3 linked regions of the Chroococcidiopsis sp. TS-821 genome follow. The protein of the gene in region 1 interacts with the protein of each later gene in a pairwise test. Links are inferred from orthologs where the notes say so. Each region holds a gene or a part of one and is shown in the gene's direction. Other genes may lie near its edges.

Region 1 (2,879 bases):
GTTTTCCATGAAAACGTGCAATGATTTTTAAAGCTGTTTGCTGGTAAGAATTTATTTGTTTTCCCGGACTAATTTTTGTGTTTGTAATTAAAAATATAGATTCAGATACAAACATGTTAGGTCGTTTATATTCAATATTATTTAAGAATTTAAATTAAAAAATAAATAAGATAAAACTTAAATCAGAAGATTAGCTGCCATTTTTCTTTAGCTTAACCGAGGCTTAATTTTTTATATAAGCGCAATCTTACTGATAATCTTGTCAAATCAATTGTTGAACAAAATTGAGTTCAGTGATCTTACTGTAGAGACTTCTCAAATTCTTTGAGTAAGATATCACTTTGATATTGAATAAAATAGAATTGTAAATAGTGTTATTTTTCTAATTCGTTTCAGCTTAAAATTAGCTTAAAGAAAATTTAAGAAAAAATTGCCCTGTGAAAAACTTTGACGTTTCTGGGGAAAACTTTGGGAAAATCTGTGGAAAACTAGCGAGAGTTTAGGGGGAAATCTTACTAGGTATAAATACTGTGTGAAAAACTAAGGACTTTTTCCACAAGTTTTCCACAAGCTTGAACCGCGAAAACGAAGACAGGTGGATATTTTTTTGACTTTTTCCACAGTTTCCACAGCACCTACTACTACTGTAGAAAATAATAAATATATCCGTAGTAGATAGTTCGCAGCAAATGTGGAGCGCAAGTGCTAGGATAGTTTTCCTGAGCTGATTTTGACAAAAACGCGATCGCAAGCAACTGCTGGATACATCAATGAAATTCGTTTGCAACCAAAGTGATATCAGTACAAACTTGTCACTCGTCAGTCGGGCGGTTCCTTCACGTCCAACACATCCAATTTTGGCAAACGTTCTCCTAACCGCAGACGCACAGCAAGGACAAGTAAGTTTGACTGCGTTCGATCTTAGCTTAGGGATTCGCACGAGTTTCGCGGCTCAAGTCGAAACAGGTGGAGAAATCGCCCTTCCGGCGAAGTTACTCAATGACATTATCTCTCGAATGCCACAAGGAGAATTGACGATTGATGACGAAGGCGACACGCCGTTAAGTGCAACGATCGCATCAACTTCGGGAAAGTATCAAGTGCGGGGTATGGAAGTTGACGAATTTCCCGAATTACCTGTTGTTGAAAGTGAAACGATTTATCTCCCAGCAGAAGCATTAACCGAAGGGCTACGCGGTTCTTTGTTTGCAACGAGTGCAGATGAAACGAAACAAATACTATCTGGACTGCATTTGACTATAGAACAAGATACTCTAGAATTTGCAGCTACAGATGGTCATCGTTTGGCAGTTGTACAAACGATCAATGAAAACGCCCCTGTAGAGGTTGAAACAACGCAATTAGAGGTGACAGTACCAGCAAAAGCTTTGCGCGAACTAGAACGGATGCTAGGAATGCGCGATCAAAGCGAATCATTGGCATTGTACTGCGATCGCGGACAAATTGTTTTTGAATGGGAAAACCAAAGACTGACTAGTCGCACATTAGAAGGACAATATCCGGCTTATCGTCAACTAATTCCCCGTCAATTTGAAATTCAAGTTACACTCGAACGCAAGTATCTACTCAGTGCAATCGAACGAATTGCTGTTTTAGCAGACCAGAAAAATAATATTGTTAAATTTACGCTAGATAGTCCAAGACAAGAATTAGCTCTATCAGTTGATGCGCAAGATATTGGTAGCGGTAGAGAATCAATGTCTGCACAAATCTCTGGTGATAGCATTGATATTGCCTTTAATATTAAATATCTAGTTGATGGCTTAAAAGCACTTCCAACTTCAGAAATTCAAATGCAGATTAATACACCAACAAGCCCAGTAATCTTAACGCCGCTGGGTGGTGTAAAAATGACTTATTTGATTATGCCAGTGCAAATTAGAACTTAGATACGCTAACCTCAGCGAGGAAATTTCTGCGCGGTTACAAGAAATACCCGTTCGACATTGGGAACGTCGCGAGGTGGTAATTTGCGAGTATAACGCCCAAAATGCGCGCCCTCATCTCCAGGTTGAATAACTTTTGCTTTCCACCCGTAGTCTGCTAGCAACTCTTCTGGGTTATCACATCCAGAACGCCAATATCCTTGAAAACTACTGTCTGTGGTTGATGGTATTGCTGTAGTATTAATGACATCTAAACCGAGCCAGCTTCCGGCTACCGCTAGTTGCGAGACTGTTGTCAGCAAAGTATGGACTTGCGGTATATCTAAGTACATCAATAAGCCTTCGATTAACCATACAGAAGGCAGATCAGTACGATAACCTCGATCTAATAATAAATGCGACCAAGGTTGCGTCAGATCGGCGGCGATCGCGTACCGTTGGCAAGTAGGTGTTGCGTCTTTTAGTACAGCATCCTTATAACGAAGAACTTCAAGTTGATCGAGTTCGTAGACTTTGGTATCTGCTACCCAAAGAAGCCGATAGGCTCGCGTATCCATTCCTGATGCTAAAATGACAACTTGCGGAAGTTGTTTTGCTAAGAGAAAATCATCAAAAAATCGCGTACGAACAACGACATAAGGTCTTCCATCCTGTTCTGGTTGAATTTTTCGTTGTGCTAAAAAGGCGAATGCATCAGCACCCGCAAGTTGAGTCGCAAATGGATCGTTAAAAAGGCGATCGCATCTTGCAGTTTCTTGCGATCGCATTGCTGCTGTGAGTCTTGCAGAGAGCGATACAAACGCCTTTGAATTAAGCTTTTGTTGCGTCATTTTTTGCTCCTAGTACGCTTTTATGCAATTGAATGTGTCGCTTGCACAATCACTACACGAAGCTGACGCACTTTTCCGGTTATGCTTTCCCGCGCCCTCTCAGTCCCCCCAATTTTGGGGAAAAGTCGTCGAGGCAATGCCT
Region 2 (4,227 bases), on another replicon or contig:
TTGCCACCATTATGATGGAGAATTAGAAAGAAAACCTGCTAACCCTCGTTTATTTTCTCTAGGAAAAATTATTGACGGATATGCCGTAGATGATGGCGAGGCGCTGCATTCTATTAAGAATAGACGAGAGCAGTAGTTCTCGCCCTTATGCAAAAGCTTATCGATTGCAAAAGTTGAATGGAGCAGTGCAAGAAACTCCCCTATCTCTAGGATACTTGGGTACGTGACAACGTTAAAGTAAAGAATACGTCTAGTGCATGCCTATGAGTCTTTCTGAGGGGGAGCGTTTTGTCATACTCGCGGAGATACCTGTGAAGAAGTGCTGAAAAATGCTCGAGAAGTGTTAGAGGTTGTGGTTGAATCGGCATAGAAGATGGTGAAACTTTGCCAGAACCTTTAACCGTAGGCAAGTCTTTTGAAGTGGCTTGAAGTACAATCTTTAATTCTCTGATTATAAAGTTTATGTCTTTCGTAGGTTTACATATTCATAGCGATTACAGCCTACTCGATGGTGCAAGTCAAATACCAGCACTCGTTGAGCGAGCTCATGAGTTAGGAATGAAAGCGATCGCACTTACCGATCATGGCGTGATGTATGGTGCGATCGAACTTATTAAAATTTGCCGAAATAAGAACGTCAAACCAATTATTGGCAATGAAATGTATGTCATTAATGGAGATATTGAGGAAAAGAAACGTCGTCCTCGCTATCACCAAGTTGTTTTAGCAAAAAACACAAAAGGTTACAAAAATCTTGTTAAGTTAACAACAATCTCGCACTTGAAAGGTATTCAAGGCAAAGGAATTTTCTCGCGTCCTTGTATCAACAAAGAGCTATTAAAAGAGTATCGTGAAGGATTAATTGTTACGAGCGCTTGTCTAGGAGGAGAGGTTCCGCAAGCGATTTTGCGAGGAAGATTAGACATTGCACGTAAAGTTGCACAAGAATATAAAGATATCTTTGGAGATGATTACTATCTAGAAATTCAAGATCACGGTTCGCAAGAAGACAGAATTGTTAATGTTGAAATCGTTAAAATTGCCCGAGAATTAGGAATTAAATTTATTGCGACAAACGATTCGCATTATATTTCTTGCTTTGATGTAGAAGCCCATGACGCGTTGTTGTGCATTCAGACAGGAAAATTAATTTCGGAAGACAACCGCATGCGCTACAGCGGGACAGAGTATCTCAAATCAGCAGAAGAGATGAGTCAACTGTTTCGCGATCACCTACCCGATGACGCGATTCAAGAAGCGATCGCAACGACAGTAGAAATTGCTGACAAAGTAGAACCATACCATATCATGGGCGAACCGCGAATTCCCAATTATCCGGTTCCCGCAGGACACACCGCCGATACTTTTTTAGAAGAAGTCGTCTGGGAGGGAATGCTACAACGATTTAATCGGCGATCGCGTAATGAAATTGACCCCACATATAAAGAAAGGTTGGATTATGAACTAAAAATGATTCAACAAATGGGCTTTTCTACTTATTTTTTAGTTGTTTGGGACTATATTAAGTACGCGAGAGATAATCAAATTCCGGTTGGTCCTGGGCGAGGTTCGGCTGCTGGTTCTTTAGTTGCTTATGCTTTAAGAATTACAAATATTGACCCTGTTCATCATGGCTTGTTATTTGAGCGGTTTTTGAATCCTGAGCGTAAATCAATGCCGGATATTGATACAGATTTTTGTATCGAAAGGCGCGATGAAGTTATTGAATATGTTACGCGAAAATACGGAACAGAGCGAGTTGCTCAAATTATTACTTTTAACCGCTTGACTTCCAAAGCTGTCTTAAAAGACGTGGCGCGGGTACTAGATATTCCCTATGGTGAAGCCGATCGCATGGCGAAGCTGATTCCGGTTGTGCGGGGTAAACCAACTAAACTTTCTGTGATGATTTCTGATGCTACTCCAGCACCAGAATTTAAAGAAAAATATGAAAACGATCCCAAAGTCCGCCACTGGGTTGATATGGCAATTCGCATAGAAGGAACTAACAAAACCTTCGGCGTTCATGCAGCGGGAGTAGTCATTTCTTCTGAACCGCTAGACGAAATTGTTCCACTACAAAGAAACAATGATGGTTCAGTGATTACCCAGTATTTCATGGAAGACTTGGAATCGCTGGGATTACTGAAAATGGACTTTTTGGGATTGAAGAATTTAACACTCATTCAAAAAACCATTGAATTAATTAAACAAAATCAAAATATTGATATTGACCCCGACTATTTACCTTTGGAAGAAAGAAAGGTTCAAAAAATCTTAGCCAAGGGCGAAGTCAAAAAAATGCCAAGAGAAGTCGAAAAAACCTACAAAGTTCTTGAAGAAGGTGAACTTGAGGGGATTTTTCAACTTGAATCTTCGGGAATGCGACAAATTGTACGCGATTTAAAGCCTTCGTGTATCGAAGATATTTCTTCAATCTTAGCTTTGTATCGTCCTGGTCCTCTTGATGCTGGGCTGATTCCCAAATTTATCAACCGCAAGCACGGTCGCGAAGCAATAGAATACATCCATCCACTTTTAGAGCCAATTTTAAACGAAACTTACGCGGTCTTGGTGTATCAAGAACAAATCATGAAAATGGCTCAAGATTTGGCAGGATATTCCTTAGGACAAGCAGATTTGTTACGCCGCGCTATGGGTAAAAAGAAAGTTTCCGAGATGCAAAAACATCGAGAAGCTTTTGTGGATGGTGCAGCTAAAAATGGTGTCAGAAAGCAAGTGGCTGAAGAATTGTTCGACCAGATGGTCAAATTCGCAGAATACTGTTTTAATAAATCGCACTCGACGGCTTATGGTTATGTCACCTATCAAACTGCGTATTTAAAAGCAAACTATCCTGTCGAGTACATGGCAGCTCTGCTGACGGCAAACAGTGGCGATACCGATAAAATTCAAAAATACCTGTCTACGTGTCTGAATATGAATATTCAGATCGAGCCACCAGACATTAATCGCTCTGGCGTCGATTTTACACCGGTAGCAGGCAAAATTTTATTTGGCTTATCAGCTGTAAGAAATGTCGGACAAGGTGCGATCGCGTGTATTTTAGAAGCCCGTGAAAAGGGCGGTGAGTTTCAATCGCTCGCTGATTTGTGCGATCGCGTTGATTTACGCGCTGTCAACCGTCGTACTTTAGAAGCTTTGATTCATTGTGGTGCGTTTGACAAACTCGAAGCAAATCGCAAGCAACTGATTGCAGATCTTGATTTGGTAATCGACTGGGCGCAATCGCGGGCGAAAGATCGTGCTAGCGGTCAAGTTAATTTATTCGATTGGAGCGGGATAGCAAACAATGACAATAACACTAATTACGAATTAGCACCCAAAGCCCCACCCGTAGCAGACTATCCGCCAATGGAAAAACTGCGATGGGAAAAAGAACTTCTTGGTTTTTACGTTTCGGATCATCCGTTGAAGTCACTGCGAGCGCGTACGCGACTTTTATCACCGATCAGTTTATCCCAACTCGGCGATCAGCACGATCGTACTTTACTTTGTGCTGTCGTGATGTTGACCAGTATTAAACCAGTGGTCACTAAAAAAGGCGATCGCATGGCAATCTTACAAATCGAAGATTTAACCGGACAAACCGAAGCTGTTGTTTTTCCGAAAGCTTACGAACGAATTGGCACATCACTTGTAGCCGATGCCCAAATGGTAGTCTGGGGTAAAGTCGATCGGCGTGACGATCAACTTCAGTTGATTGTAGAGGATGCTGAACCGATTGAGACGGTACAGTTAGTTATGGTAGAACTCGATCCTCAACAAGCAGCGACGCTTGATTATCAACACCGTTTAAAAAGCATCTTGCAAGAACAGCTAGGAGAGAAAGACAAGGCAAAAATCCCAGTTCTGGCGTCTGTGAAATTGGGCGATCGCAGTCAATTAGTACGCTTTGGGCGACAGTTTTGGGTTCAAAACAGCCAAGAAACCGTCGAAATGCTCAAATCAGCTAGCTTTTCTGCTTATACACGACCAATTAGTCAAATATTAAGCTAAGTATTGATTGCCGCATGTTCTTTGCTAGTTGGTGGTTGAGCGTTGGTCGATCGACCATTAACAGCCCTGAGGCTATGTTTGTTCGCGTACCAACTTATAAAGTTTTTGTAAAGATCTTTCAGCTTTATGCTATTTAGAATACTAACTCTATTGAAATTTTAAGTAATTTTACTGGTAAAATGTCAGGAATGTGTAAAGTTACCAGGT
Region 3 (2,941 bases), on another replicon or contig:
GCGTCGTCTTACCATCTGGATTGAGCAACGTAATTTTATTTCCAGGAGCAACTAACCCGATCGCGCGTCGCGGACCTAGATTGACTTCCCGACCATTAAGTCTCCCACCAACACCTCCGGAAATCGCATCGCTTAGATTAGACACATCTAGCCGCGTGAAGATTCCTTGCCTGCGAGTTGTAAACGCAACGTTAATACCATTAAAGTTATCCGTAGGGATGGGAATTCCGCCTTTACCTTGATTACCGGCAATGACATACAGCACATTATGAACGCGAGCAGACCAATCGATACATTGCGTTAGCAAAGCTTGACCATCTAAAAGTGCGTTGGGTCGCGGATCGCGCTCTAACGTCTCGCCGAAGCTAAAGTTAATGGCGCGCACATCACCGCCGTTTTGCTGTGCAATATGTTGTGTAGATAAGCATTCTTCTGGCTGACCACCTGTTCTCAGCGAACCAACCGCAGTTGAATAAAGTCGCGCTCCTGGTGCGACACCCCGTACGGCTTTATCGTTACTAATCATCACACTTGCAACGTTTTGCGCGTGTGGGTCGATATTCGTGTTAGGTTTCGCTGGCTGATTGCGCAAAAATACACCTGCTAAACTCATGCGTTGGTTACGCACTACAGCTTTATCTAAGCCAAATTGTCCAGGACGTCCAATTTCTACTTGACCAATACCGATTTTCCGACCAATTAGGTTGTAAGGCGCACTGTGTAATCGTAACGCATTAATTCCTGCTTCTCCTACTGAGGTGGTTTCTAATGCGAAGACAGGAAGACTGATACAGGAAGCGCTTAGCCCTCCTACTAGCCAGACAAGTTTTCTTACCATTGATTTCTAAATCTACTCACTTTTGGGCAAAAAATTATAATTAACTACTGCTGACTCGATTTATAAAATCTTGCTCCTCACTTCTTTATTTTGTAGCGAGTCTTCTAAGCCGTTGCATAAATTGATAAGAAATTTTGTTTTATAAGCAGTGCAATATTGCTATGAGAAGTTTTCGCGATCGCACGTTTAATACTAAAGATTTTGTTAAAATGCATACAATCGAGGAAGCAGGAGAACGATTAGCATGACCCAAGCCAGCAAAAAGCCTATTGTAGTTGCTCCGTCTATACTATCAGCAGATTTTTCACGTCTAGGTGACGAAATTCGGGCAGTAGATGCAGCAGGAGCCGACTGGATTCATGTTGATGTGATGGATGGACGGTTTGTTCCCAATATCACGATTGGTCCATTAATCGTAGAAGCGATTCGTCCTGTTACTCAAAAGCCATTAGATGTCCACTTGATGATTGTGGAACCAGAAAAATACGTTGAAGATTTTGCGAAGGCTGGAGCCGACCACATTTACGTTCATGCTGAACACAATGCTTCACCGCACTTGCACCGCACGCTCGGTCAAATTAGAGAGTTGGGCAAAAAAGCCGGTGTTGTTTTAAATCCTAGTTCTCCACTAGAGTTAATTGAATACGTGCTAGAGCTTTGTGACATGATTTTGATCATGAGCGTCAACCCTGGCTTTGGCGGTCAAAGTTTTATCCCTGCTGTATTGCCTAAAATTCGCAAACTACGTCAAATGCTCGACGAGCGCGGTCTCGACCCTTGGATTGAAGTTGATGGTGGCTTAAAGGCTAATAATACTTGGCAAGTGATTGAAGCGGGTGCGAATGCGATCGTTGCTGGCTCTGCGGTATTTAATGCTAAAGATTACGCTGAAGCGATCGAAGGTATTCGGAACAGCAAGCGTCCTACTCCAGAATTAGCAACAGTTTAAGTTGATTATTTTGACAAAATAGACAAAAGAAAGAGAGCAGATTGTGGTTTAAAATCTACTCTCTTTTTAGCTATTGGGAAGAAATAGGTACGACGCTAGTTATTTACGTTGACTACCTAACCATTTAGCCGCAGCAATTCCAAGGACAGCAGCAACGATCGGATTGCTGAGGAATTTGATAATAGCTGGTTGCTCCGCCATGACTTCTTGGAAGATGTCAGGATGATTGTGGTAAACAAAGGTCGCAAGCTTACTCACATCATCCGCAGTCATTTTATTAGGATTGTGCGTTGATAAAGCTAGTTGTTGTTCGAGTTGACGATCGCTTAGCCCTCTTCCTTTAAGGTGCTTGAAAAACGCGCGGGCGACATCGTCTCTTTCATTGGGCTTAATTTGCGCGATCGCTTTTTGCAATTCTGGCTCCATTTGGCTAGGAGGAATGCGATCGGGGTGCAAAGAACGTCCAAACAGTTGACGGCGTTCTGCGTGCGACGAGCGTTGTGCAAAATCATCGAAATTTTCGTATTGGCGCTCGTTTGTGGATACTTCTTCCATTGTTTCGGTATCGCCTTGCGCCAAGTCATTCATTATTTGGCGTTTGTATTGCTCGCTGTTATACATTTTCCTCTCCTTGCTTAATTTGCGCTGTGGCGTGTTGTGCTTTCAACTTGTTTCTTGCAGCTAATTGTCCGATTGCTCAAGCTATCGTTGATTCATCTACCGCATTATTGATATTTGATTTGATTTGACTGCATATCGTATTGAGCGGTCAGAATCAGTTTTTTATCAGGAGCGTACATCAAAACTGTTAAATCTTGATTAGGGAAAGTCCGATGAAATCCTTGGAGCAGTGATTTTGCTAAAGGTCTTACTTCGTTAGGGCGCACTTGGGGCGTAATCACAACACCCAACTTGTTTTGGTCGCGTACGTAGGCGTCTTGGATTAATCCTCTCCCTGTCTGGACTACCCAGTTACCAAAGTCTTGTCCTGCGGAAGTATTGCCACGCTCTAACAATGCATAGTTTCCTGTTGTATCTGCAGCTGGTGGTAAACTTGTTCTTGGGGCTTTTGCATTAACTGCGCTGCTGCAAGCAACAGACATCGTAAGAACTAACACCAATGTTAGCGCTGTCAGAACTTTACGAAATCTCTG

Evidence for each region. The genes of interacting proteins can lie anywhere in the genome.
Region 2: the proteins of dnaN (region 1) and B1A85_RS16810 interact in binary tests that used the Escherichia coli proteins (3 or more experiments, as listed by UniProt). The link is inferred for Chroococcidiopsis sp. TS-821 from one-to-one orthologs.
Region 3: the proteins of dnaN (region 1) and rpe interact in binary tests that used the Escherichia coli proteins (3 or more experiments, as listed by UniProt). The link is inferred for Chroococcidiopsis sp. TS-821 from one-to-one orthologs.

The regions. Positions count from the first base shown.
Region 1 is NZ_MVDI01000001.1:575,362-578,240, reverse strand. What follows is about bases 35-2,840. They hold dnaN (DNA polymerase III subunit beta), read left to right. Parts: upstream 35-770; coding sequence 771-1,910; downstream 1,911-2,840. Other genes in these bases: B1A85_RS02720 (SAM-dependent methyltransferase), read right to left, coding at 1,922-2,737; B1A85_RS02730 (hypothetical protein), read right to left, coding at 35-115. Outside these bases: more of B1A85_RS02730, read right to left, coding at 1-34. UniProt on the Escherichia coli protein: Confers DNA tethering and processivity to DNA polymerases and other proteins. Acts as a clamp, forming a ring around DNA (a reaction catalyzed by the clamp-loading complex) which diffuses in an ATP-independent manner freely and bidirectionally along dsDNA.
Region 2 is NZ_MVDI01000007.1:14,111-18,337, forward strand. The notes cover bases 67-4,220. They hold B1A85_RS16810 (DNA polymerase III subunit alpha), read left to right. Parts: upstream 67-462; coding sequence 463-4,020; downstream 4,021-4,220. UniProt on the Escherichia coli protein: DNA polymerase III is a complex, multichain enzyme responsible for most of the replicative synthesis in bacteria. This DNA polymerase also exhibits 3' to 5' exonuclease activity. The alpha chain is the DNA polymerase catalytic subunit.
Region 3 is NZ_MVDI01000013.1:92,340-95,280, reverse strand. The notes cover bases 67-2,934. They hold rpe (ribulose-phosphate 3-epimerase), read left to right. Parts: upstream 67-1,082; coding sequence 1,083-1,787; downstream 1,788-2,934. Other genes in these bases: B1A85_RS21565 (hypothetical protein), read right to left, coding at 2,513-2,934; B1A85_RS21570 (hypothetical protein), read right to left, coding at 1,887-2,408; B1A85_RS21580 (S8 family serine peptidase), read right to left, coding at 67-838. Outside these bases: more of B1A85_RS21580, read right to left, coding at 1-66; more of B1A85_RS21565, read right to left, coding at 2,935-2,941. UniProt on the Escherichia coli protein: Catalyzes the reversible epimerization of D-ribulose 5-phosphate to D-xylulose 5-phosphate.